3 regions of the Clostridium cochlearium genome follow, and region 2 is predicted to be linked to each of the others. Evidence: a T-box and tRNA genes for the amino acid it is inferred to sense, from the RefSeq annotation. Region 2 holds a T-box; the other regions hold tRNA genes.

Region 1 (8,451 bases), 730 kb from region 2:
TGGCCAGTTTAATTTATTTACTACATCTGAACCCAAATAATATAAGCAAGTAAATTGAATCCAAGTATAGCATAATATTATAAATAAAATAGCTATAAATGAGCTTTTTTTAATTTGTTCTTTCTTATTTACATATGGATATATTAAAAAAAATATTTCAAATCCAAAATAAGATGGTAATGCTAAGTAAGCACCTCTTATTAAACTATTAAAATTAGATTTAAATACGGGTTGTATATTTAATATACTTCCTTCTTTAAATACTGTTATTGGAATTAATAATAACAATATAACTATAAAAAAATTATATAAATTTAATCTGGATATTAATTTAAAATCTTTTAAAACTGTATATAATAAAACTATTCCTATAAGTATAATAATTTTACTTTGTGGTAAAAAATAGGATAAATAGTTGCTTAGTATATAACTTACTGTAACTAATAAATTAAAAACATAAAACAATAACGTTATCGAAAAAAAGAAATTTAAAATATTCCCCAATATATTTCCAAAATGCTTTTTACTTAAATATAATATATTATGATTTGGTTCTTTTTTGGATATATGAATACCTAATATTAGTAAATATATAGGATATATTGATGCTATTAATATAGATATCCAACTATCTTCATATGCACAACTTGAAACATCCCTAGGTAACGTTAATACTTTTATTCCCATCATACTACCAACAATTATGGTAAAGAATTCTATGGAGGTTAACAAATCACTTTTCTTTTTCAAACTTAAACCTCCTATATTACTCTTTAGAAGTTTTTTGTCTTATTTTATCCTTAGCAGCAATATCTTTAGGTCTTTTATTTAAATATTGTACAGGTGCTCTTATAAAAATGTCTTTCATATCTGATGGATTCATGGATATATAAGGTATTCCAAAACTATCAAAAGATAATAAATGAACCATTATAACATACCAAAACAGTACAATTCCTAATAAACCAAATAAATTACATATTATCAACATTGGAAATCTTAATAATCTTATACTTATTGTCATTTCATAGTTTGGAATTACAAAAGTACTCACTGCACCTATTCCTACAATTAATAGTGTGTCAGGGCTTACAACTTTAGCTTCTACTGCCATTTGTCCTATTATTATTCCTCCTACTACACTTAATGTCTGACCAATTTTATTAGGAAGTCTTAGTCCACCTTCTCTTAGAACTTCTACAACTAGCTCCATTAAAATTATTTCAAAAAAAGGACTTAATGAAATTCCTATTCTAGATCTTAATATAGGTACTACAAAATTAACTGGTATAATCTCTAAATTATACTTAATAGCACTTAAATATAAAGATGGTAATGTTATTACTATAAAAGCACATACTAATCTAATTATTCTTGAAAAAGAAGCTACTATAAATCTTTCATAATAATCTTCTACTGCTTGAAAGAAATCAATAAATAAAGATGGTGCACTTATTACCTGAGTTGCTCCTTCTAATATAATTGCTATTTTACCTTCTAAAATATTAGATTGTATTACATCAACTCTTTCCGTTATATAAAACTGTGGAAATACGCTATAGGTGTGATTTTCTATTAATTGTCCTAATGTACCTGATGCTGCTATAGAATCTATATCTATAGTAGCTATTCTTTCTTTTATATACTCTACAATATTAGAGTCTGCTATATCTTTTATATAAATAATAGCTATATTTGATTTAGTCCTCTTTCCTACAACAGTTTTCTCTATAATTAAATTTTTATCTTTTATTCTTCGTTTTATTAAACTTATATTGACTTCAAAATTCTCTATAAAAGATTCTCTAGGCCCTCTTATAGAAGATTCATTTTGCGCATCAGATATTTGTCTATACATTCCCCCCTTAGTATCCATAAGTATATAGTCCTTACATTGATTAATTATTAATACAGTTTTCCCATTTTTTATTTGGTTTACAACTTTTCTTACATCTTCTTCTATTTGCGCATCACTTATACATATATATTTTTTACAAAGGTAATCACTTAAATATAATATTTCCGATAAATCTTCCCTTATCTCTATCATTAGAGGATTCAGTATATCTCTATTTATAAGATCAGAATTTACTAAACCATTTATATAAATGATAGCTACATCTATAGGATTTTTTATTCCAATTAGAAATCTTTTTATTATTAATTCACTATTATTATTTAATTCATTTATTATAATGTTTATATTTTCCTCAATGTTATATTTGTTTGACATAAATCTATCACCATATTATTGTTAATACATTTATTTTATCCTAATAGTTATTTTATATTCATTATATAAAAAGGGTTTTCACGAATATTCGTGAAAACCCTTTTATGGTACACCGGAGAGGATTCGAACCCCCGACCAACTGGTTCGTAGCCAGCTACTCTATCCAACTGAGCTACCGGTGCGCATATTATTTATATTTTTTCAAAAAATGCACCTAGTTCACTAGGTGCTATGGCGGAGAAAGAGGGATTTGAACCCTCGCGCCGGTTACCCGACCTACGCCCTTAGCAGGGGCGCCTCTTCGACCTCTTGAGTATTTCTCCAAGCTCTACGTTTAAATCATTATAAAATTGGCGGAAAGAGTGGGATTCGAACCCACGGTACGGTCACCCGTACGCCGGTTTTCAAGACCGGTGCCTTAAACCAACTCGACCATCTTTCCACTTTTGATGACATAAACGATTATATCAGTCTTTAATCATATTGTCAATATAAATTTAAAATTTTTATTTTATTTTAGAGAATTTATCTTATATATTAAGATAAATTCTCTATTTAACTTATATTATTTACTACTTTATTATTTCTTTTCCACCCATATAAGATCTTAACTTTTCCGGTATAACAATACTTCCATCAGCTTGTTGGAAATTTTCTAATATGGCTGCAACTGTTCTACCCACTGCTACTCCAGATCCATTTAATGTGTGTACAAATTTAGGTTTATCTTTTGCATTCTCTCTATATTTTATATTGGCACGTCTTGCTTGGAAATCTTCAAAATTACTACAACTTGATATTTCTACATACCTATTATAACTTGGCATCCAAACTTCTATATCATATTTTAATGCAGCTGTAAAACCTAAATCTCCTTTACATATCCTCACAACTCTATAAGGTATTCCTAATCCTTGTAGCACTTCCTCTGCATCATTTGTTAGTTTTTCTAACTCTTCGTAGGATTGTTCTGGTTTAGTAAATTTAACAAGTTCTACCTTGTTAAACTGATGCTGTCTTACAAGTCCCCTTGTATCTCTGCCTGCTGATCCTGCTTCTGATCTAAAACATGCACTATATGCAACATGTTTGATTGGTAGATCTGAACCATTTAATATTTCATCTCTATATAAATTTGTTACTGGAACCTCTGCTGTAGGTATTAAAAAGTAATCATATTCATCTATTCTAAAAGCATCTTCCTCAAATTTAGGAAGTTGACCTGTTCCTATCATACTCTTTCTATTTACCATATATGGTGGAAAAACTTCTGTATAATTATGTTCATCTATATGAGTATCTAAATAATAATTTATTACCGCTCTTTCTAGTCTAGCACCTAAACCTTTATAAAAAGTAAATCTTGATCCTGTAACTTTAGCAGCTCTTTCAGAGTCTAATATACCTAAATCAACCCCTAAATCCCAATGAGCTTTTGGTTCAAATTCAAATTTTGTAGGTTCACCCCATCTTCTAATTTCAACATTATCTGCATCTGAATCTCCATTAGGAACATTTGGATTTGGTATATTAGGTATTCTCAACATTATATATTCTATATTTCCATCAATTTCTGATAATTTTTCATCTAATTTTTTTATTTTTCCTGCAAGCTCCTTCATTTCAGTCATTATGTCATCTACGTTTTTTCCTTCTTTTTTAAATTGAGGTATTTTCGCTGATTCTTGCTTTCTCTTATTTTTTAATGATTCAACTTCTACTAATATACTTCTTCTTTCCTCATCTAATTGTATTATTTTATCTATAACAGATACATCAAATTCTTCACCTCTATCTGCCAATGCCTTTTTTATTTCTTCTGGATTATTTCTTATTCTTTTTAAATCTAGCATATTATGTGCCCTCCTATATTTTTATATTAAAAAAAGTCCTTCACCCTATAAAAGGGACGAAAGACTCCGCGTTGCCACCCTAATTGATTAATACATAATTAATCCTCTTTGAATATAAGCTTAACGTGCTTAACGTATTGTTTATTATCACAATCCCTCCAAGGTGGATTCACAAAATAAATAGTTTCAGTTTTCACCAACCACTGAATCTCTAATTACTTTTATATTGCTACTAGCCTTTTCATAGGTTTTAATATGAATTTAACTTTTATTATATATTTTAAATTTGCTATTGTCAAATCAATCTTTATACTTTTTAATATTTTTTGTGCATATTATATCTACACCTGTATTTAATAAATTTTTACATACCACATCTCCTATTTTTATAGGAGCACCCACATGGAGCATACTTAATGCCTTAGAACATTCTACCCATAATGATTTATCAATAGGTTTATTGCTTTTTACTGGAACTACATTATAATTATCTGATCCTTTTATTCTGACTATGCTAGTGAAAATATCTTTATTATTTTCTTTCTCCTTTTTTGCCTGCTCTATACCTTTTTCACACTTATTTCCTTTTATATCCATATATTCTTTATTCTCACCATATATATCAATAGATATAGCACATTTATTATTACATTCTTTACATAAAAAGCTTTTAACCATAGTATCACCCTTATCTTAATCAAATTCTTTTATTCTTGCTCCTATTATTACAGAGTTCTTAGAGTCTTTTACTATTTCTGTTACCTTTTTATTTGTTTCTCTTGCAAGTATTTTTATAATTTTATTTAAGCATCCAGATCCTCTACATTCCCCATATGTAGCTCCTGTTCTCCTCTTTATACCTTCAAGAGTTCTAGCTCCTAACGGTCTTCTAATTGCATCTATTATTTCCCCTTCTGATATCTTTTGACACTTACAAATTATATTTCCATATCTTTTATCTACTTTTATTACTTTATCTATTTCTTCATTAGATAAATCCCTAAATCTATAAACTTCTCTTCTCTTATCTATAAAATCTTTTTTTACCATGGAATTTAAATTACTTACAACTGTTTCACATACCATTTTAGCTATAGCTGGAGTCATTGTTACTTCTCCATAATGTTTGCTTAATATTTTTATATATCCTGTATCCACTAAACTTTCATCTATTATAGCACTTTCTTTGTAAAATGGTTCTTGATAAAATATATCTATTTTTTCTTCATCTATATTGGAAACTATATTTTTAACTTTTACTAATGCTTCAGTATAAGATATACATTTTTTAGATTTTAATATTAATATAGTATTTCCCTGTAATGAATGAACTTTAAATAAGTCTTCTTCATTTTTTCCAAGTATAAATAATAAATTATTATGTTTATAATTATTCTCATTATTTAATATAAAATAATTTAAATATCCTTCTGATTTTCTAAGATTTTTAGAATTATCTATATTATAATTTTGTCTTGGTGTGGTATTTATAACCATTTTACAAGTAAATTTATTTTTATTTGTTACTACTCTAAATCCTTTTGTAATTTTTTCTATATCTAATACTTCCTCTTCTAATCTAAACTTAACTCCATTATCAAAAGCAATTTCTCCATAAGCTATTGCTAAATCATAAGGACATATTATACCTGTATTTTTAGAATATAATGCTTTTTTTACTTCCACATTCAAATATGGCTCAAGACCTTTAACATCTTCTTTATTCATTAAATATACATCATCAATTTCCCTATCTTTAGATCTTTTATATACATTTTGCAACTTATTTACATCATTTTCATTTTGAGCTATTAATATAGACGCTCTTCTTTTAAATGGAACATTAATTCTAGGACAAAGTTCATCTAAAATCTTACTTCCCATCATCTCTAATTTAGCAGTTAAAGTATCTTTACTCTCTACACCATCATATACTATAGAAGAATTAAATAATGCAACGTCATCAGCAATATCATAGTCCTTTTCTATTAATGCTATATTTAAACTATACTTGGACAATTCATAGGCTATAGCACATCCTACTATGCCTCCTCCTAATATGAGTACATCGTAATCCACTACTTTCATTCCCTTCGGTAAGTTAATATCAGTAAGTATATTATATAAATTTATTTATATCTGTAATTTTCATAAGTTATGAATATATTTTTTAACTTATCAAGATTTATTGGTTTATTTAAAATATGATCTATATTTTTTATCATATTTTCGTCAAAATCCCCTAACCAACCTGTCATGAGACAAAAGAATATATCTTTATTTATATTTTTAGCTATATTGGATATCTGTATCCCATTTAATCCTGGCATAGAAAAATCACAAATTATTATATCATAATTTCTCTTCTTTATTTCATTTTTTATATTAGAATTATCACAAATTTTAACTTTAGCTTTTGTAATAGATTTTATCATATCTGATATAATTTTTCTTACCTCATATTGGTCATCCACTACTAATACATTTCCTTGAAAATTAACTTTAACATTCTTTTTATTAAAATTAATATCTTTTATATAATCACAAATTGGAAGTTCAATGTAAAATACAGTTCCAAAATCTTCCTTACTTTCTATTTTCATTGTGCCTCCATGATCTTGTATTATTTTATATGAAACACTTAATCCCAATCCTGAACCTTTTTTACCCTTTGTAGTGAAGAAAGGTTCAAAGGCTCTTTTTATAACCTCTCTATTCATTCCTACACCATTATCTCTAAATTCTATTATTACATTGTTCTTCTTTACCTGTGATGTTACTTCTATGTAGCCTTCTTCCGAAATAGCATCTATGGCATTTTTTATTATATTTATAAAGACCTCTCTTATTTCAGTTTCATTTCCTTTAACTTTTGCATTAGAATTTAATTTTGAAATCACATTTATGTTTATACCATTTAAGGCACTTTCTGTAAGCCATTTATTTTTAGTAAGATTTATTGAATCTCTTATTATATTATCTATATTAAAAGTCTCTAACCCATAATTTAAGTTATATTTTTTAGTAAAACGTTTAATTTTATTAGTTATATTCATACCATCATAAGCACATATTTCTATAACCTCTAATTGTTTAATTAGATTCTTATCTTTTTCATTATTATCCTTTAAAAGTTGAATACTTCCAACTATGGGAGTTAAAACATTATTAACATCATGTGCTATTCCTGCCGCCATTTCTCCCATAGCCCTTAATTTTTCACTTTCTATAAATTTATTTTGTAATTCAAAAAATTTATTTTGTTCTTGTATAATACAAAATGCACTTTTACATATTGAATTCAAATGTCTTAATTCCTCTTTTATCATTCTCCTATTATGTCCATATCTTCCTATAGAAATTACACCTTTAGTTAAGTCATAATATTCAACATAAATTGTAATTACAGAATATATATCTAATTCTTGTAATAATATTGTTTTTAATTCTTTATCTTCTATTTTTGTAAAATCTATATATTTACTTGTTTCTTTAACTAATGTATCTTTATTTATAGATTTTTGATATAATATTAAATTTCTATGATTCATAATATAGTACTTGTGTTTTTTAGTAATACCTAAATAACTATCTAATCCTAGTACATTTTCTTTTAATTTATTTTTACTATACATAATACAAAAATCTATATTACATATTTCCTTTAGTTTTTTCATTACTAATTGGGTAAATTCAGCCTTATTATAAGTTTTAGGCATATTAGAAAAAGTACTATTAAAAGAAAGAAGATTTTCATTTTGATATCTTAATTGGGCATTTGAATTCAATAGCCATAAAGTTTTAGATAAATCTTCATTGCCATCAAAATATAGTTCCTTATCTCTGTCTAATACAATAATACTTTCAAACTCCATATATAAATCTTCAAACATATTTAAATTGCAATAATTGTTAACATAAACCAAATTTCTAATTTTTCCCTCATCATTGAAATTTAGTTTTGATATATACATATTAATTTTTTTCATCTTATTAATATATCTAGATAAATTTTTAAAATCCCAAATTATATTGATTTTATTTCTATATTTAATTTCTTCTTCTAATATTTTATAAAATTTATTTAAATCATCTAGTACATTAGATTTACTATAAAATCTAATACTTAAAATATTTTTATTTAAATAATCTTTTATAATATTGTATTTATTATTAAAAACTAATTTTAAATCTGTATACAAAAAATCATCTGTAAATATAAAAGTTTTTTCTCCATTTTTTATAGAATATAAAATAAAATCCCTAATTACTTTTGTATTGTTATTTTTAATAATAAAATCTGTATTTATATATAGTATTTTATTATTTTTATTACAATTCATCATTTTATCATACAAGGATTCC
Region 2 (8,451 bases):
TTATCAATTAAAAGAATTCAGAAAACCCATTATTCTTCTATTAAATATGATGGATGTAGTAGAAGAAAAAAACATTAAAATAGATTTTGATTTACTAGAAAAAGAATTAAAAGTTAAAGTAATACCTATTTCTGCCTCTAAAAATACAGGTATTGACAAATTAAAAGAACTTTTAATGACAGATAATTTTTTTGGCATTTATGTTGATAATGAATTTCAGTTTCGTAGTGAAGAAGAAACCTATTCTCTAATAGAACAGGTCTTAAAAAAAGCTGTAGTCTGTTGTAACCCTGATGAATCTAGTATTACAGATAAAATAGATAATTTACTTTTAAATAAATTTTTAGCTTACCCTATTTTTTTAGCAATACTTTATATTATTTTTCAGTTTACTTTTTCATGGGTAGGACAACCTTTATCTGACTTACTAGACGAAGGGCTTAATAATGCTCTTATACCATACTTAAATAGTAGTTTATCTAGCCTTAGTCCTTGGTTTAAATCATTGTTGGTAGACGGTATTGTAGGTGGTATTGGTTCCGTAATTGTATTTTTACCAATTATTCTAACATTGTTTTTAGGAATATCTTTTTTAGAGGATAGCGGATATATGTCTAGAGCTGCCTTTATAATGGATAAACTTATGAGAAGAATGGGACTTTCAGGTAAAGCTTTCATACCTTTAATAATAGGTTTTGGATGTTCTGTACCAGGAATTATGGCTTCTAGAACCTTAGAAAGTGAAAAGGATAGAAAACTTACAGCACTACTGGTTCCTTTAATGTCTTGTAATGCTAGACTACCAGTTTACGCATTGTTTGCTTCAGTATTTTTCCCAGGCAATGAAACTTTAATAGTATTTTCCTTATACCTTTTAGGTATTTTAATAGCTTTTTTAATTGGAATATTATTTAAAAACACTCTATTTAAAAAAGATGAAGAACCTTTTATAATAGAACTTTCTCCATATAAAATGCCTGGATTTAAAAGTTTAACTAAACTTACTTGGGAAAAAGGAAAAGGATTCCTAAAAAAAGCTGGTACAATAATTTTTGCAGCCTCTGTAGTAATATGGTTTTTATCTAATTTTAACTTTACAGGCATGGTAGAAATGAATGATAGCTTATTAGCATCTATTGGTAAATTAATAGCTCCTATTTTCAAACCTTTAGGCTTTGGTTCTTGGGAAAATTCAGTTGCTATATTAACTGGAATAACTGCTAAAGAAATAATCCTAAGTTCTATGGGCGTTATATATGGTGGCAACTTAAGAGAAGTATTACCAAACCACTTTACAGTTTTATCTTCCTATAGTTTCTTAGTGTTTGTACTGCTATACACTCCTTGTGTATCTGTTGTAGCTGCAATGAAAAAAGAATATGGTAGTAAAATGATGTATTTTTCTATTTTTTATCAATTAATTTTAGCATGGATTGTATCATTTATAGTATACAATATAGGTTTACTGTTAATATAAAAGAAGGTGATTTTATGGAAACAATTATAGCCCTTTTAATAGGTGCCATAGCTGTTTATGTACTATATAAAAATATTAAAAAAAGTGCTTCTGGTGGCTGTAGTGGCTGCAGTGGTTGTTCTTCTGCTTCACATTGCTCAAGTTACAAAGAATCTAAAGATGAGTAACATTAAAAACCTAGTATATAATTATACTAGGTTTTTAATAGCTTTCTTTTATAATTTTTCTTAACTCTTCTTCATCTTTTATACCTTTCAACAACTCTCCTATAAGTTTTGAAGCTGTTCTTTTTGACATTTTTCTTACATTATATTTAATGCTTACATGGTTTTGTTTTAACAAATAACGTAAATATTTATTTTGTTTATCTGTAATAATATCTTCTCTTTCTAAATCATCATTTGTTTCAATCTTATATCTTAATTTAAATATTTTAGGAAGATTTAAAACATCTTCATAGTTATGCAGCATTATAATATCTCTCAAATTCGTATCTCCTGTACTTAAATACTCTTCATAAAGTTTTACACTAATCCCACCATTTATTTCATCTTTTCTATTTATTCCTATAAATCTTTCTACACTTTTTAAGTTGCATCTTTTCATTCCCAATTTTTTATAGTAAGGTTTTATATGCCTATATAAATCTACGTGTTCTTTAGGTAAATCATATTCTAAATTTTTCTTATGAAGTCTATGTTTTATGAATGGTTCATCAAAAGCTATTCCATTATAAGAACTCCAAATGTCAAAGTTTTTTATATCATTACCAAAGCTTTTTAATATATCATATTCTTCTTGTAAACTTTCAGCATAATACTGATTTATTCTAAAATTATAATAATCTTCATACCATCCCAAAGATATAAGTATTATATTATTATTTTCCCTATCAAATCCTGTAGTTTCTATATCAAAGTAAGCTATTTCATCCATATGATATTTTTTAAATATATTCAGAGGTATTTTTATATCCTCTTTTTTTGTATTTACTATCAACTTATTCACTCCTCTAATGTTGTCCATATACTATTATACAATAAAAACAGCCTATATAAATAGATTTATAAAAAATCTATTTATATAGGCCATTTATAAATTACTTTACATTTTTTCTACTACATCTATTCCCAATAAATTAAGAGCATTTTTTATAACTTGACAAGTTGACTCTACAAGTTTTATTCTAGCTTTCTTTATTTCTTCATCTTCTGCATTCAAAATACTATTATGATTATAAAATTTATTAAAGGCTTTAGCAACTTCTATTACGTATCTTGTTACAATAGATGGCTCCAATTTTTCTATAGCTTGAAGTATGGATTTATTAAATCCTTCTAAAGTTTTTACAAGTTCAAACTCTTCTTTAGAATTTAATTTACTATAGTCAATATCACCTTTTATTTCTCCTGCTTTTCTCAAAATACTCTTTCCTCTAGCATAACTATATTGAACATATGGACCTGTTTCCCCATCAAAGCTTAACATTTCATCCCAACTAAATACTATATCTCTTTCTCTATTATTTTTAAGATAAGTAAATATAACTGCACCAATTCCTATTTTTTTAGCCGTTTCTTCTTTGTTTTCTAGCTCTGAATTCTTTTCATTTATTATTTCTAATGTTTTATCTATAGATTCTTTTAAAAGATCCTCAAGGAATATAACCTCACCTTTTCTTGTGGAAAGCTTTCTATCTGTAAATCTTACTAAACCAAATCCTATGTGAGTGCAATCATCTGCCCAATTATGTCCCATTAATTTTAATGTTGTAAATACTTGTTTAAAGTGCAATGATTGTTCTAATCCAACTACATATATACTTTTATAAAAATCATATGTATTTTTTCTATATATAGCTGTAGCTAAATCTCTAGTAGCGTAAATAGTTGCGCCATCAGATTTTTTAATTATACATGGTGGCATATTGTAATCCTCTAACATTACAACCTTTGCTCCATTACTTTCTACAAGTAATCCTTTTTTATCTATTTCTTCTACAACAGCATCCATTTTATCGCCATAGAAACTCTCTCCTGCATAAGAATCAAACTCTACATTTAACATATCATATACTTTTTTAAATTCTTTTAAGCTCAATTCTCTAAATCTCTTCCAAAGCCTAACTTCCTCTTCTTCTCCATCTTCCAATCTTTTAAAGTGTAGTCTTCCCTCTTCTTCTAGAGAAGGATCTTTTTCTGCTTCATCATGAAATTTAACATATATTCTTAAAAGCTCTTTTATAGGTTCTTTTTCTAAAGCCTCTTGGTCTACCCATCTTTTATAAGCAGCTATTAGCTTTCCAAATTGTGTTCCCCAATCTCCTAAGTGATTTATCCTTTCACAATCATATCCTTCAAAAGTCAATATTTTGTATAAGGAATTTCCAATGGCAGTACTAAATAAATGCCCTACGTGGAAAGGCTTTGCAATATTAGGAGAGGAGTATTCTATTAATACCTTTTTATTTTCCCCTACTTTTGAAGCTCCATATTTATCTTTTTCTTCTAATATCTTTTCTATTACACTTTTACTCAATATGGATTTATCTACAAAGAAATTTAAATAAGGTCCTAAGTTTTCAACCTTTTCAAAACTATTTTTATCAAATTTGTCCTTTAATTCTTCTGCTATAACATTAGGTGCTTTTCTAAATTTTTTAGCTAATTGAAAGCATGGAAAAGCATAATCCCCCATTTCTGGTCTTGGTGGTATTTCAATAAGTTTTTCTAAATCTTCTATAGGCAATTCTAGAATAGAACTTAATCTTTCACTTATTAATTGTTTATAATTCATTTTATAACCCTCCTACATTTATTTTTTCATATAAAAAAACCATCTCTTTAATATTACAAAGAGACGGTTTTATCCGCGGTACCACTCTAATTGACATAAGTCCTCTTAAAAATTTAACGCTTTTAGCGGTTTATCCTACTATTAGTTCAGATAAACTTCTCTAAGGCTCTATTTCTCTTAATCCTCTTTTACAGGCTTCCACCATCCCCTGCTCGCTTAAAAAGAAAGAAAAAGTTACTTTCCCCTTCATAGAATTTAATTTTATTATAAATTAGTCTAAACTATATTATAGTGTTATATTTTCATATTTGTCAATACCTATCTATTAAATCTTCTATTGAAGTTATAGGACTATCACAGGCAAAATTCTTACATATATACACTGTGGTGTTATTTTCTATACTCGTTTTATCTTTTAACTCTGGCATTACTTCTTCTGCTTCTTTATCCTTTAAAATATTCATAGAGAAAGGATTGTATTTTTCTTTTATTATTTTAATCATACCTTTAAATATGTCCTCATCTTCTCCTTTTATTATAACAACTTCTTGACTTTCTAAAACATAATGCATGTAGGATATTAAGAAAAAAGTATGTGCCTCTAACGTTCTTTTTATTCTTCCTGAAAAATAGCTTAAGTTTTGTTGAATTATTTTATTTAATTTGCTGTCTTCTGTAATTTTACTAAGTCTTACCATATTATACATAGCTACAGAGTTCCCTGATGGTATTGCAGAATCATAACTTTCTTTAATTTTTAATATTAATTCTTCTCCATCTTTTCCAGTATGAAAAAATCCATGATTTTCTTCATCCCAAAATAGTTCAATCATATCACTATTAATTTTTAATGCCTTCTTTATATATTCTGTTTTAAATGTACTTTCATAAAGTTCTATAAGAGCCCATATTAAAAATGAATAATCTTCAAGATGTCCTTTGTGTGCTCTCTCTCCATCTCTATATCTTACATATATTCTTCCATTTTTATCCACTAATTTTTCTATTATAAATTTTAAGGCTTCTTCTGCACTTTCTATGTAGTCATCTCTTTTTAGAACCCTTCCACTATAAGCAAGAGCTACTATCATTAAACCATTCCAAGAGGTAAGTATTTTTGTATCTTTATGAGGATGTATTCTTTTTTCTCTATTAATAAATAGAACTTTTCTATATTCCTCTAATTTGTCTTTTACACCTGGTTCTAAATCTTCTAGAGATGTTTCAATTAAATTAGGTATATTTTTCCCATCAAAGTTTCCTTCTTCTGTTATTCCGTAATATTTTGAAAAAAGTTTTGCATCTTCTTTTCCTAAAATATCTTCTATTTCTTCTAAAGTCCATAAATAAAACTTACCTTCTACTCCTTCAGAATCTGCATCTTCCGCTGAATAAAAAGCCCCATCTTTATCTTTCATATCCCTTATTACATAGGACACTGTTTTCTCTACTATTTCTTTGTATAACTCCTCTTTAGTTATTTGATACATTTCAGCATAAGCTATTATAAGCATTGCATTGTCATATAACATTTTTTCAAAATGAGGAACTAACCATTTATCATCTGTGGAATATCTTGAGAAGCCATATCCTATATGATCAAATATTCCACCCTTATACATGGATTTAAGAGTTTTTTCTACTATATTTAAAGCTTCTTCATCTTTGTATAATTTATAGTATCTTAAAAGAAACATAAGTTTATGGCTTGTAGGAAATTTAGGAGCATCATAAAATCCTCCATAAATAGGGTCGTAACTTTCCTTTAATGATTCAAAACATTCTTTTATAACTTCTTTATTTAAATCTTCCCTTTGTGATACTGATATATACTGTGTGATGTCTTTTAATAGCTTTTCAGAAGAATTTAATATACCTTCTCTATTATTTTTCCATTGATTACTCATTTCTTTTAAAATATACATAAGTCCTCTTAATCCATACATATCATCTTTAGGAAAGTATGTTCCAGCAAAGAAAGGCTTTTTATCAGGAGTCATTATTATGGTTAAAGGCCACCCTCCACTTCCTGTAACTGCTTGACAGAAGGTCATGTATATATTATCAATATCCGGTCTTTCCTCTCTATCCACTTTTATAGAAATAAAATTATCATTTAATAATTTAGCAATTTCTTCATCTTCAAAGGATTCCCTCTCCATTACATGACACCAATGGCATGTGCAACGACGAACCTAATTCAGCTATACCCAATAGATAAAAAGATAGGTTTGTTTTGAGCCTTTGCTTTTTCAAAAGCTTCATTTCCCCATGGATACCAATCTACTGGATTATAAGAATGTTGAAGTAAATATGGTGATTTCTCATTTATTAATCTATTGGGTTTACTATTTAGATTCATAGCACCACCTCCTCCTTAATTTTATACTCATTATAGATTTACCCCTTAAATAGGAAATTATTCAAAAGTAATGCTCACTTTGATTTATTCTTATTAATTTATATTTTATAAAAAATGCACCAAGTAACTAATTTATACTAATTACTAAGTGCATTTCTATTTTCTAAATAATAATTTATTTTAATCACAAGAATCCTCTTCTTCCAATTCTTCTTTTCTTTGCTGAAGTATTTTCTTAAAGATTTGTTCGGCACCTTTATAATGTTCTTCAGTAAGTATCATTGCTAATTGGTAATCCTTATCTCTAAATGCATTTATTATTTGCTTATGCATTTTAATACTATCTTCTTGAATTTGAAACGTTTCAGGTTCATAATAACTTCTTACAAGCATTTCATGAAGGACATTATATTCTTTAAAAATCTTTTTTAATCTAGTATTTCTAGAGTATTCAATAAATGTTTTATGAAATTTATAATCGTAATCATAGAATTCATCAGTTCCTATACACTTTTCTTGAAGTAATAAATATTCTTCTAAATGCTTACAAACTTCTTCAGTATCAGATTTTTCGAAAGATAATTTTATACCAGTATTGACTACATATAAAAGCACTTCATTAACTTCAAGAAAAAAATCATAATCGAAATCAACTACTGTAGCTCCAGTTTTATCAATAGATGTAATAAGTCCATCTTGATTCAAACGATTTATAGCATCTCTAATAGGCGATGAACTAACTCCAAATCTCTTTTGTAATGCTCTATTTACAAGTTTTGTTCCGAAAGGAATTTTTCTTTTTAATATTTCCATTTTTAATATATCATAAATTTGATCACTTAAAGTTTTTTTGTTAATTAACACGCCACTACTCCTGTCTTTTTATTAATTAAAATAAACTAATAACTTGATATATTATACCGCTAATCTCTTATTATGTAAATAAACATCGAAATTTGGAAGGTATAATTAAAACATTAACAATATAATAATAAAAGAGGCGGAGTGCTACTCCACCACAAGTTTTTAAGTACTTAATAATAATTTTATTAAATTTAAAATGATACTTTCATAAATAATGCAACTAAACATAATATTGCTGCAAATGGTACATAAAGGTATTTGCCCATATTATACCATAAATCCCCCTGTTTCTTTTTAGCTCCTAAGTTAATTTCATTAAGTAGATCTTCCTTTTTCATAATCCAGAACCACGATATGGCACCTAAGGTTGCTCCGATTGGAATAATGTATATGGATATAAGATCCATCCATGGTCCCCACCTAAATATAGGTTCCATATTAACTCCTATACCAAAACAAATTACACAAAGTAATATTAACATAGGGATACGTTTTAATTTAGGAAATTTATACATTAATGATTCCCCAACTACTTCAAACATATTTTGTAGGGATGAAACTCCACCAAATACTACTGCTGTAAATAATATTATTGCAAATATTCTACCTCCTGGTATGTCTTGCAGTATTTTAGGTAAAGTTACAAAAAGAAGTCCTGGACCTGCACCAACATCTACATTATATGCAAAACAAGCTGGTATAATAACCAATGCTGCTACCATTGCTGCTATGGTATCAAATATAGCAGTATTTTTGGCTCCATCTATAATATCTTCACTCTCTGATAGATATGCACCATATACAATCATTCCACTACCAGTTACAGATAAAGAGAAAAAAGCTTGCCCCATAGCCCAAATCCAAACCATTGGATCTTTTAAAGCTTCCCATCTTGGAATAAACATAAATTTATATCCTTCCACTGATCCTGGTAATAAAGCTACACGAATAG
Region 3 (8,451 bases), 720 kb from region 2:
TCTTCCTTTGAATAATTTTTATCCTTTTTTAACGTTTCTATAAATCCATTATTCATACATAAAAACCTCCTACTTTATATATTTATGCTATTTACATCATTGACATGAAGTAAAAGGTTTATTCATAAAAATTTTATTGTATTTATTTAGTTAAATATATTAAAAATAAAACCCCGGAAGAATCTACAAGATTTCTCTTATAAATACTACCGGGATTTTAATCAAGTTTTATCACTATTAAACAACATATCATTGAAATTTACTATATTTCTTTTCTACCTTCTAAAGCTTTTGCCAGGGTAACTTCATCAGCATATTCTAAATCCCCACCTACTGGTATACCATGAGCTATTCTTGTAACTTTTGCTCCTAAAGGCTTTAAAATTTTAGATATATACATAGCTGTAGCCTCTCCTTCTACATTAGGATTAGTAGCTACAATTACTTCTTTTATTTCTCCATTTATTCTAGAAATAAGTTCTTTAAGCTTTATATCATTAGGACCCCTTCCTGCCATTGGTGAAATTGTACCATGTAACACATGATACATCCCATTATATTCTCTCACCTTTTCCATAGTCATTATATCCTTTGGATACTCTACTACACATATAGTATGTTTATCTCTATTAGGATTACTACATATAGCACAAGGATCCTTATCAGTAAAGTTTCCACATATAGAACAATATTTTATTGTTCCTCTTGCTTTGGTAAGAGCATTCGCAAACTCCTCTACTTCATCTTTAGGCAAGTTTAAAACATACAAAGTTAATCTTTGAGCTGTTTTTTTACCTATACCAGGAAGTTTTGCAAATTCTTCTATAAGTTTTTCTATAGCTATTGGATAAAATTCCAAATCACATCCACCTCAGTTTTGAGTATATTAAAACATTCCTGGTAAGTTCATTCCTCCAGTTAATTTTTTCATTTCATTTGCAGTTTCATTTTCAGCTTTTTTTAAAGCTTCATTGCATGCAGATAATATTAAATCTTCTAGCATTTCTACGTCTTCTGGATCAACTACTTCTGGTTTTATTTTTATATCTACAATTTCTTTTTTCCCATTGGCTATAGCTATTACCGCCTCGCCACCTACACTTGCTTCGAATTTTTTATTTTCTAATTGGCCTTGCATTTCCTCCATTTGTTGTTGGAATTTTTGTGCTTGCTTCATTAAATTATTTATATTTGCACCACCAAAATTAGGTATTCCTCCTCTTGCCATTTAAATATTCCTCCTTATGATTTCTTTTATTGTTTTTATAAGTTTTATATAAGCTATAAACTTATTTTACACTATTCTTCTATTATTTCTACTATATTTTCTCCAAAAGTATTTTTAAGAACTTGTTCTGGATCTTGTTTTATTACCTCATCTTTTTCATCTTCTACTATATATTTTATTCTAACTCTATCTTTTAGTACCTGTGAAAAAATATTTTCTACTATTTGCCTATTATTTTCTTTCTCTAATCTCTGTTTATTAAAAGCATATTCTTTGCTATACATGAGTGTAACTTCTCCATCATTACACTTTATTGGTATAGCCGTCATTAATGATGCATATATTACCATAAGTCTTTTACCCTTAAATGTTTCTAATATATCTTTCCAATATTTCTTAACTATATCTATATTAATTTTGGAATCTGGATTAAATTTATCTACAGGTCTGATTATATTTTGATTTTTTAAATTTTTAGATTGAACATACTCCATTGTATTTATATCATCTTTTTTAAATTCATTTTTATTTTCTGATTTACTTGATACTATACTTTCACATGCTACTTTTATTTCTCCTGATTTCATAGATTCTTCTAGCATATTTAATCTAGATAAAATTATTTCTTTTGAAGTATCGTACTCTATTTTACACATTTTTATAATAGCAAGCTCAAGATATATTCTACTTTGCTTTACCCATTTTGATTGTTCTTCTGCCTCTTGAAGTATCCTAATAAATCTCATTATTTCTTCTACTCTAACTTTTTGACTTTGTTCTTTTAAAAGATTTATATTCTCTTCTGACATATCCAAAACTTCATATGGATTTTGACTCACTTTTATGATTAATAAGTTTCTCATATGTAATATTAAATCTTTTATAATATTATTACTGTCTTTTCCACTAAATATTATCTCTTCTATTATTTTTACACATTGTTCAATATCTTTTTTTATTATACTATCTGTGAGCCTTATTAAATTTTCATTGGTAATAAGTCCCAATATAGATACTACGTCCTCATATTCTACTCTTCCATTACCTGTAGAAATAACTTGATCTAATACTCCTAAAGCATCCCTCATAGCACCATCAGATATTCTAGATATAAGTCTTAAACTATTATCATCAGCAAAAAATCCTTGTTCATTAACTATAAATCTTAGTCTTTGAAATATTTCTTCGCTTTTTATTCTCTTAAAATCGAATCTTTGACATCTAGAAAGTATAGTTATTGGAAGCTTTTGAGGATCTGTTGTAGCCAATATAAATATTACATTAGATGGAGGTTCTTCTAAAGTTTTTAAAAATGCATTAACAGCTCCAGTACTTAACATATGAACCTCATCCATTATGTATACTTTATATTTAGCTTCTCTTGGAGGATAATAAACTTCCTCTATTATACTTCTTATATTATCTACACTATTGTTTGATGCAGCATCCAGTTCCTCTATATCTATTAACATATTTGAATTTATTTTCTTACACATTTCACATTCATTACAAGGTTCCCCATCACGTAAATCAAGACAATTTACAGCCTTTGCAAGAATCTTTGCTGTAGATGTTTTACCAGTTCCTCTAGTTCCACAAAATAAATATGCATGAGCTATTCTTTGATTTTTTATTTGATTTTTCAAAGTTACGGTTATATGTTTTTGTCCAACCACATCTTTAAATGTACTAGGCCTCCATTCTCTATATAAAGCTGTATAGGCCATATAATTCACCTCTTAAATAAGCATTTGTTATAAAAATTGATTTTTTCTTTCATTATATTTATATCCTATATTGATCAATTTTTCTACTATAACTTTTTCATCTAAATCATAAGCAGATACTAAATCCTTTAAATCTTTAAACTCATTACGGAGTTTTGTATTAATTAAACTTAATAATATATTGGGATCCATATTGGTTATGCTATCTTTATCCAATAAAATACACCTCATTTTTAGAAAGTAATATTTATATTAAAAATTTTAATTTTTCAATAATGTAAAAAATCGCACAATAAATTACTTTATTGTGCGTATATACCATCAATTATAAAATTAAAACCGTGCACCTCGCTTCGGCTTATAACATATAGACGTTACCTATATAGTTAACTCAAACCAGGTTTATCCACGGCACACGAAAATTATCACTTACCGCTGCTTCTTTCCAGACCTGACGGGTTTCATGAGTTTCCGTTGCGTGGGACCCAATTCTCAACGCCACTTATATAGGTCAGACCCTACATAATATAGCCTCAATCGAGGAATTCAACCCTGCTATAGCGGATTGCAGGTACAGGGCACCGCTAACTCCCCGTCTAGCACGGCAAAGTCTTAATGGCGGAGAGAGAGGGATTCGAACCCTCGGTAGAGTTGCCCCTACACACGCTTTCCAGGCGTGCTCCTTCAACCTCTCGGACATCTCTCCACAACTTACTCATGAATAACATATTCATTTATCAACACATTCATCATTATACTACATAAATAATATAATTTCAATACATATTTAAAAAAAGTATTTTTTCACTTATTATTATTTATAATAGTAAAATACTCATTTAATAGCTTATCCATATATTGACTTATCTTTAATATTTCCTCATTTTTTTCTAAATCATCTATATCACATGAAATTTCATTTAACATATCTCTAGCATAATCAATTTCTTTTTCTATATCTGTAATCTTATAAACTCCAATATCTTTTTCTTCACAAGAGATTGAATAATTTTTTCCCATTTAAAATCCTCCTTTTTACATGGTGGATATTAAACAATTCTCATATATAGTATATCATTATTGTAATTTTAAGTAAATGTTTTAATTTCTACAAAAAATGTTATTTATAATATAATCAATATTATTTTTTCTTTAAATTCTACATTATTCTACAATAGTCTCTACTATAAATATTCATATTGTTATAATTTAGTCTAATTATTTGGTTTTATAACCTGTACTCGTATTAAAAATCCTTCATAACTTAATATTGATTTTATAAATTCTTTTATATTAATATAACTTTCATTATTTTTAAATACTATTTTATCTGAATCATTTTCTACTATAACATTTCCATAACTTTGTTTTTTATAAAAACTTTTATATTTTACATCTTTATTGTTATTTTTAATATTAAACTTGTCTATGAGTATTTCCTTAGTATCATCATACACTCTATTAAATAACTTATTGCCTTCATTTAATTCATATATTTCATATTTATACCCTCTTATTTTACCTTTGCTTATATCTGCATATTCATAATAAAAATTTTTTTTATTCATATCCTTTTTAAATGATACTATTACACCAAAATAATCTTTAGGTATTTGGTAGCTTTTATATATTGTATCTGATAATATTTTATAATTATTATCTATATATTTCTTATCGAAGCAATCATATTCTACTTTCAATGATAAATTATAATTATTTATATATATCAATAAAGTATCTTTCATTAAAAAGTTATTTTTTTTTTCTTCTTTCATATTCATTTACAGCGCCCCCAATCTTTTAATATATATTTCTACCTCTCTTTATTTATTCCTTTTTAAAACATAAAAACTTACCTTTTTAAAAAGGTAAGTTTTTATTGCTTATTGGCGGAGAGAGAGGGATTTGAACCCTCGATACAGTATTTTACTGTATAATGGTTTTCGAGACCACCACCTTCGACCTCTCGGACATCTCTCCATATTTATCTTCTATTATAAAAAAACTCTTTTAATAATATACTACTTTCTTTATCATATAACCAATTTACTTCTATATTTGTATTTAAATAATCATTTTGTAGTAAATTTATAACACTACCGCAAGCCCCAGAATTTGGATCAAATGTACCAATATATACTTTAGATATTCTAGATCGTACTATAGCGCCTGCACACATAGGACATGGCTCCAAAGTAACATACATATGACACTCATTTAATCTCCAATTATTAATTTTTTTACATGCTTGTTCTATAGCTATAATTTCTGCATGAGCTAATGGATCATTTAATGTTTCCACTAAATTATATCCTCTGCCTATTATTTTATTTCCTTTTACAACTATAGCTCCTATAGGTACCTCATTTACATTTAAAGCTTTTTTAGCCTCTAAAACCGCTTCCTTCATAAAATATTTTATCATATAAATACTCTCTTGTATAAAATAATTTCATAGTATAAAAGTGATTTATAAGCGAACTTTTATAATTTTATTTTAACGCTTAAAATCACTTCTTTAATCTTAATTTTATATTAATATAAATTAATTTGGTGCGCCCGAGAGGAATTGAACCCCTGGCACGTGGTTTAGGAAACCACTGCTCTATCCAACTGAGCTACGAGCGCAAATAACTATATCCTAACATCCTTAAGTGTATTATAATTTATTTTTTTTGTCAATACAGATAAAGTATTATATTATGAATTTTTTACTTTAAACTTATGATTCTATTCCTTTAAGTATATAATCCATAAGACTATCTGCTACTTTATCTATTTTTTCTTTATCTTCATTGATTAGTTCATATATTGATGTAGAACATAACATACCAAATATTGCGTAAGCCATAAAATATGTTTCACCATTTTTTATAGTTCCTTCTTTTACTGCATCTTTTATATATTTCTCTATATCTTTTATATATTTTTCTATCTTTTCTCTTATTTCAAGTTGCCTTATTTCACTTCCCCACAATTGGCTCATTATAACTTTAAAAAAGTCTCTATTTTCATACACTACACTAAGCTGGGCTTTACAGACTTCTTTTAATTTTGAAATAGAATCTCCTTCTTGTTTAGATATATCTTCCAACTTTTCAGATATAATATCCATACCTCCATCAATTATGAACTTAAATATTTCTTCTTTACTTTTAAAATGATAATATAAAGTTCCCTTAGCCACATTAGCTTCCTTTGCTATATCATCCATAGTTGTTCCATTATATCCATTCTGTGAAAAAATTTTTATTGCTGCTTTAAATATAAGTTTTTTGGTTTTATTCATAATTTATCAACTCCGAACTCAATTACTTATAAGTATATTATATACTATTTACTAGTTTATATATTTTAATTATATTGTTGCTAATTAAACTATATAAACTATAATTATATTATCATAATTTATAATATTAGGAGGGAAAAATGATTAAATTTTATAATCGAAAAACTAAATCTTATGAAATAGAAAAAGTTTCTGGTGAAAAATTACTCAATTTATTGTATAATTCAAAAAATAATAAACTTTTAAATATTATCACAAAGAATAAATTTGTTTCTTATTTTTATGGAAAATACTGTGATATGGAAATTAGTAAGTTAAAAATAAAATCTTTTATAGAAAATTTTAATATAAATATAGATGAATCATTAAAATCCATAAATGAGTTTAAATCTTTTAACGAATTTTTTACAAGAAAATTAAAATCAAATTCTAGAACCATACATGGTAATAATAATATTTTAATATCTCCTGCTGATAGTAAAGTTTTAGCCTTTGAAAATATAGATATAAAAAAAATAATTCAAGTTAAGGGTTCCTATTATTCTTTTGAAGAATTATTAAATTCCAATAAATTATGTGAAAAATATAGAGATGGAAGTTGTTTAATATTTAGACTATGTCCTACAGATTATCATAGATTTCACTTTGTAGACAGTGGCATATGTACTAAAACAACTAAGATTAACGGACATTATTATTCTGTAAATCCAATAGCATTACAAAAAATACCTAGTCTTTTTTGTAAAAATAAAAGAGAATGGAGTATTTTAAAATCGGATAACTTTGGAGATATATTATATATAGAGATTGGTGCAACCTGTGTGGGAACTATAGTTCAAACTTATAATCCTAATAAAAAAGTCTCAAAAGGGCAAGAAAAAGGTTATTTTAAGTTTGGTGGTTCTACAATAATATTGTTTTTCGAAAAAAATAAGATATTTATAGATAAAGATATAATAAATCAAAGTAATTTAGGCTATGAAAGCAAAGTTCTAGTAGGTGATAAAATAGGTAAAAAAAAGGATGATTAATTTTATTCATCCTTTTTTAAAATTAATTAATGTTTAAAATTTCCTTTACCTGTGGTTACAATTTTACTATTAACTTTAATATCTATTTCACTATCGCTTACTACTTCATCCCAGTCTACTCCCGTTCTTCTTCCATATTTAGCTGCTGCTATTCTTCCTAATTCTAGCAAATCTATTTTATATTCATCCTGCATCTTACGAATAAAATCTTTACAATGCCTTTCAACAAGTTCATTAAACATTTTTATTACCTTTTCTGAACTATTATTATATGTTGATATTCCTTTACCAAATTGATCATTTTCTATAGTGAGGTCTAAATTTATATTTATTAAAAATTTAAATTTATCTTTTTCCTTCCATACTTTTACCTTTCTATTGCTTAATGCAGATGCACTTATACGTCTATTAAATTTATCTATTAATACTAATTCTCCATTTCCATTTTTACTAGTTAATATATTAAGAATTTTTACTTCTTGCAAATTCAACTTTTTAATCATTTTATAATTTTTAAATAAAGCAAGCCCTGTAACAACTATATCTTCTTCACACATTTCAATATATGGCATTAAAACAGTTCTTCCTTCAGATAACATACGTGTATATATATCTATAATTTTAAACTCATCTTCAAAAAAGTATCCAAATTTTAAGCTCTTCAATATACCTTCTATATAATCTGCAGAGCTTACATATCCTTCTATCTTATGGGCTAATATGTCTGATGATTTTTCTTTACAAACTGCTATATGAGCATATTCATTCATTTTTGTACTATTAAAAATTAATTCTATAACATTATCTATTCCATCTTTAGCCATCTCTTCATTAAATAAAAAAACTTTTTCTAAACCTATAAAAAACTTTTTATCCAATTTCATTTGTCTCTTTGATCGTGTTTCCAACACAGATATTGATTCACCAGTTTTCACCTTACTTGTTATATTCTCATTAATTTGAAACAAATAATAACTTATTGGTATTTTATATACAGGCTCGTTATCTGATTTAATTTTTAAGTCATATCCTACTCCTATTGGTATTGCTAAATTCTCACCATATTCAACTTTAGTTTCTCCATTTATTCCCGCTATTAAAATAATTATAATAAAATATATTATCAAAATCTTATTACTTTTATCTTTTTTTCTCATTTTCATCAACTCTTTTTTA

Evidence for each region. A T-box is a leader RNA that pairs with one kind of tRNA and senses whether it is charged. The one in region 2 lies ahead of argS (arginine--tRNA ligase), so its partner is inferred to be a tRNA-Arg.
Region 1: it has a tRNA-Arg gene. The T-box ahead of argS (arginine--tRNA ligase) is inferred to sense a tRNA for this amino acid. The anticodon was not compared.
Region 3: it has a tRNA-Arg gene. The T-box ahead of argS (arginine--tRNA ligase) is inferred to sense a tRNA for this amino acid. The anticodon was not compared.

Annotation. Positions count from the first base shown of each region.
Region 1 covers NZ_LT906477.1:17,810-26,260, reverse strand. The annotation lists gene CKV72_RS00120 (GerAB/ArcD/ProY family transporter) at 1-750, opposite strand, end outside; gene CKV72_RS00115 (spore germination protein) at 767-2,233, opposite strand; tRNA gene CKV72_RS00110 (tRNA-Arg) at 2,339-2,415, opposite strand; tRNA gene CKV72_RS00105 (tRNA-Ser) at 2,466-2,556, opposite strand; tRNA gene CKV72_RS00100 (tRNA-Ser) at 2,585-2,675, opposite strand; gene serS (serine--tRNA ligase) at 2,806-4,086, opposite strand; T-box leader at 4,136-4,340, opposite strand; gene CKV72_RS00090 (DUF1667 domain-containing protein) at 4,387-4,764, opposite strand; gene CKV72_RS00085 (NAD(P)/FAD-dependent oxidoreductase) at 4,780-6,165, opposite strand; gene CKV72_RS00080 (hybrid sensor histidine kinase/response regulator) at 6,216-8,451, opposite strand, start outside.
Region 2 covers NZ_LT906477.1:746,057-754,507, reverse strand. The annotation lists gene feoB (ferrous iron transport protein B) at 1-1,477, shown strand, start outside; gene CKV72_RS03665 (FeoB-associated Cys-rich membrane protein) at 1,492-1,644, shown strand; gene CKV72_RS03660 (ribonuclease H-like domain-containing protein) at 1,679-2,476, opposite strand; gene argS (arginine--tRNA ligase) at 2,582-4,273, opposite strand; T-box leader at 4,330-4,532, opposite strand; partial or broken gene CKV72_RS03650 (thioredoxin domain-containing protein) at 4,585-6,635, opposite strand; gene CKV72_RS03645 (GntR family transcriptional regulator) at 6,816-7,499, opposite strand; gene CKV72_RS03640 (sodium-dependent transporter) at 7,691-8,451, opposite strand, start outside.
Region 3 covers NZ_LT906477.1:26,565-35,015, reverse strand. The annotation lists gene CKV72_RS00195 (DUF2508 family protein) at 1-56, opposite strand, end outside; gene recR (recombination mediator RecR) at 263-859, opposite strand; gene CKV72_RS00185 (YbaB/EbfC family nucleoid-associated protein) at 887-1,228, opposite strand; gene dnaX (DNA polymerase III subunit gamma/tau) at 1,300-2,955, opposite strand; gene CKV72_RS00175 (DUF4250 domain-containing protein) at 2,983-3,171, opposite strand; RNA gene ffs (signal recognition particle sRNA large type) at 3,295-3,560, opposite strand; tRNA gene CKV72_RS00165 (tRNA-Ser) at 3,572-3,661, opposite strand; gene CKV72_RS00160 (Spo0E family sporulation regulatory protein-aspartic acid phosphatase) at 3,760-3,975, opposite strand; gene CKV72_RS00155 (hypothetical protein) at 4,170-4,736, opposite strand; tRNA gene CKV72_RS00150 (tRNA-Ser) at 4,843-4,935, opposite strand; gene CKV72_RS00145 (nucleoside deaminase) at 4,940-5,380, opposite strand; tRNA gene CKV72_RS00140 (tRNA-Arg) at 5,507-5,583, opposite strand; gene CKV72_RS00135 (TetR/AcrR family transcriptional regulator) at 5,678-6,244, opposite strand; gene CKV72_RS00130 (phosphatidylserine decarboxylase) at 6,385-7,275, shown strand; gene CKV72_RS00125 (Ger(x)C family spore germination C-terminal domain-containing protein) at 7,302-8,432, opposite strand; gene CKV72_RS00120 (GerAB/ArcD/ProY family transporter) at 8,438-8,451, opposite strand, start outside.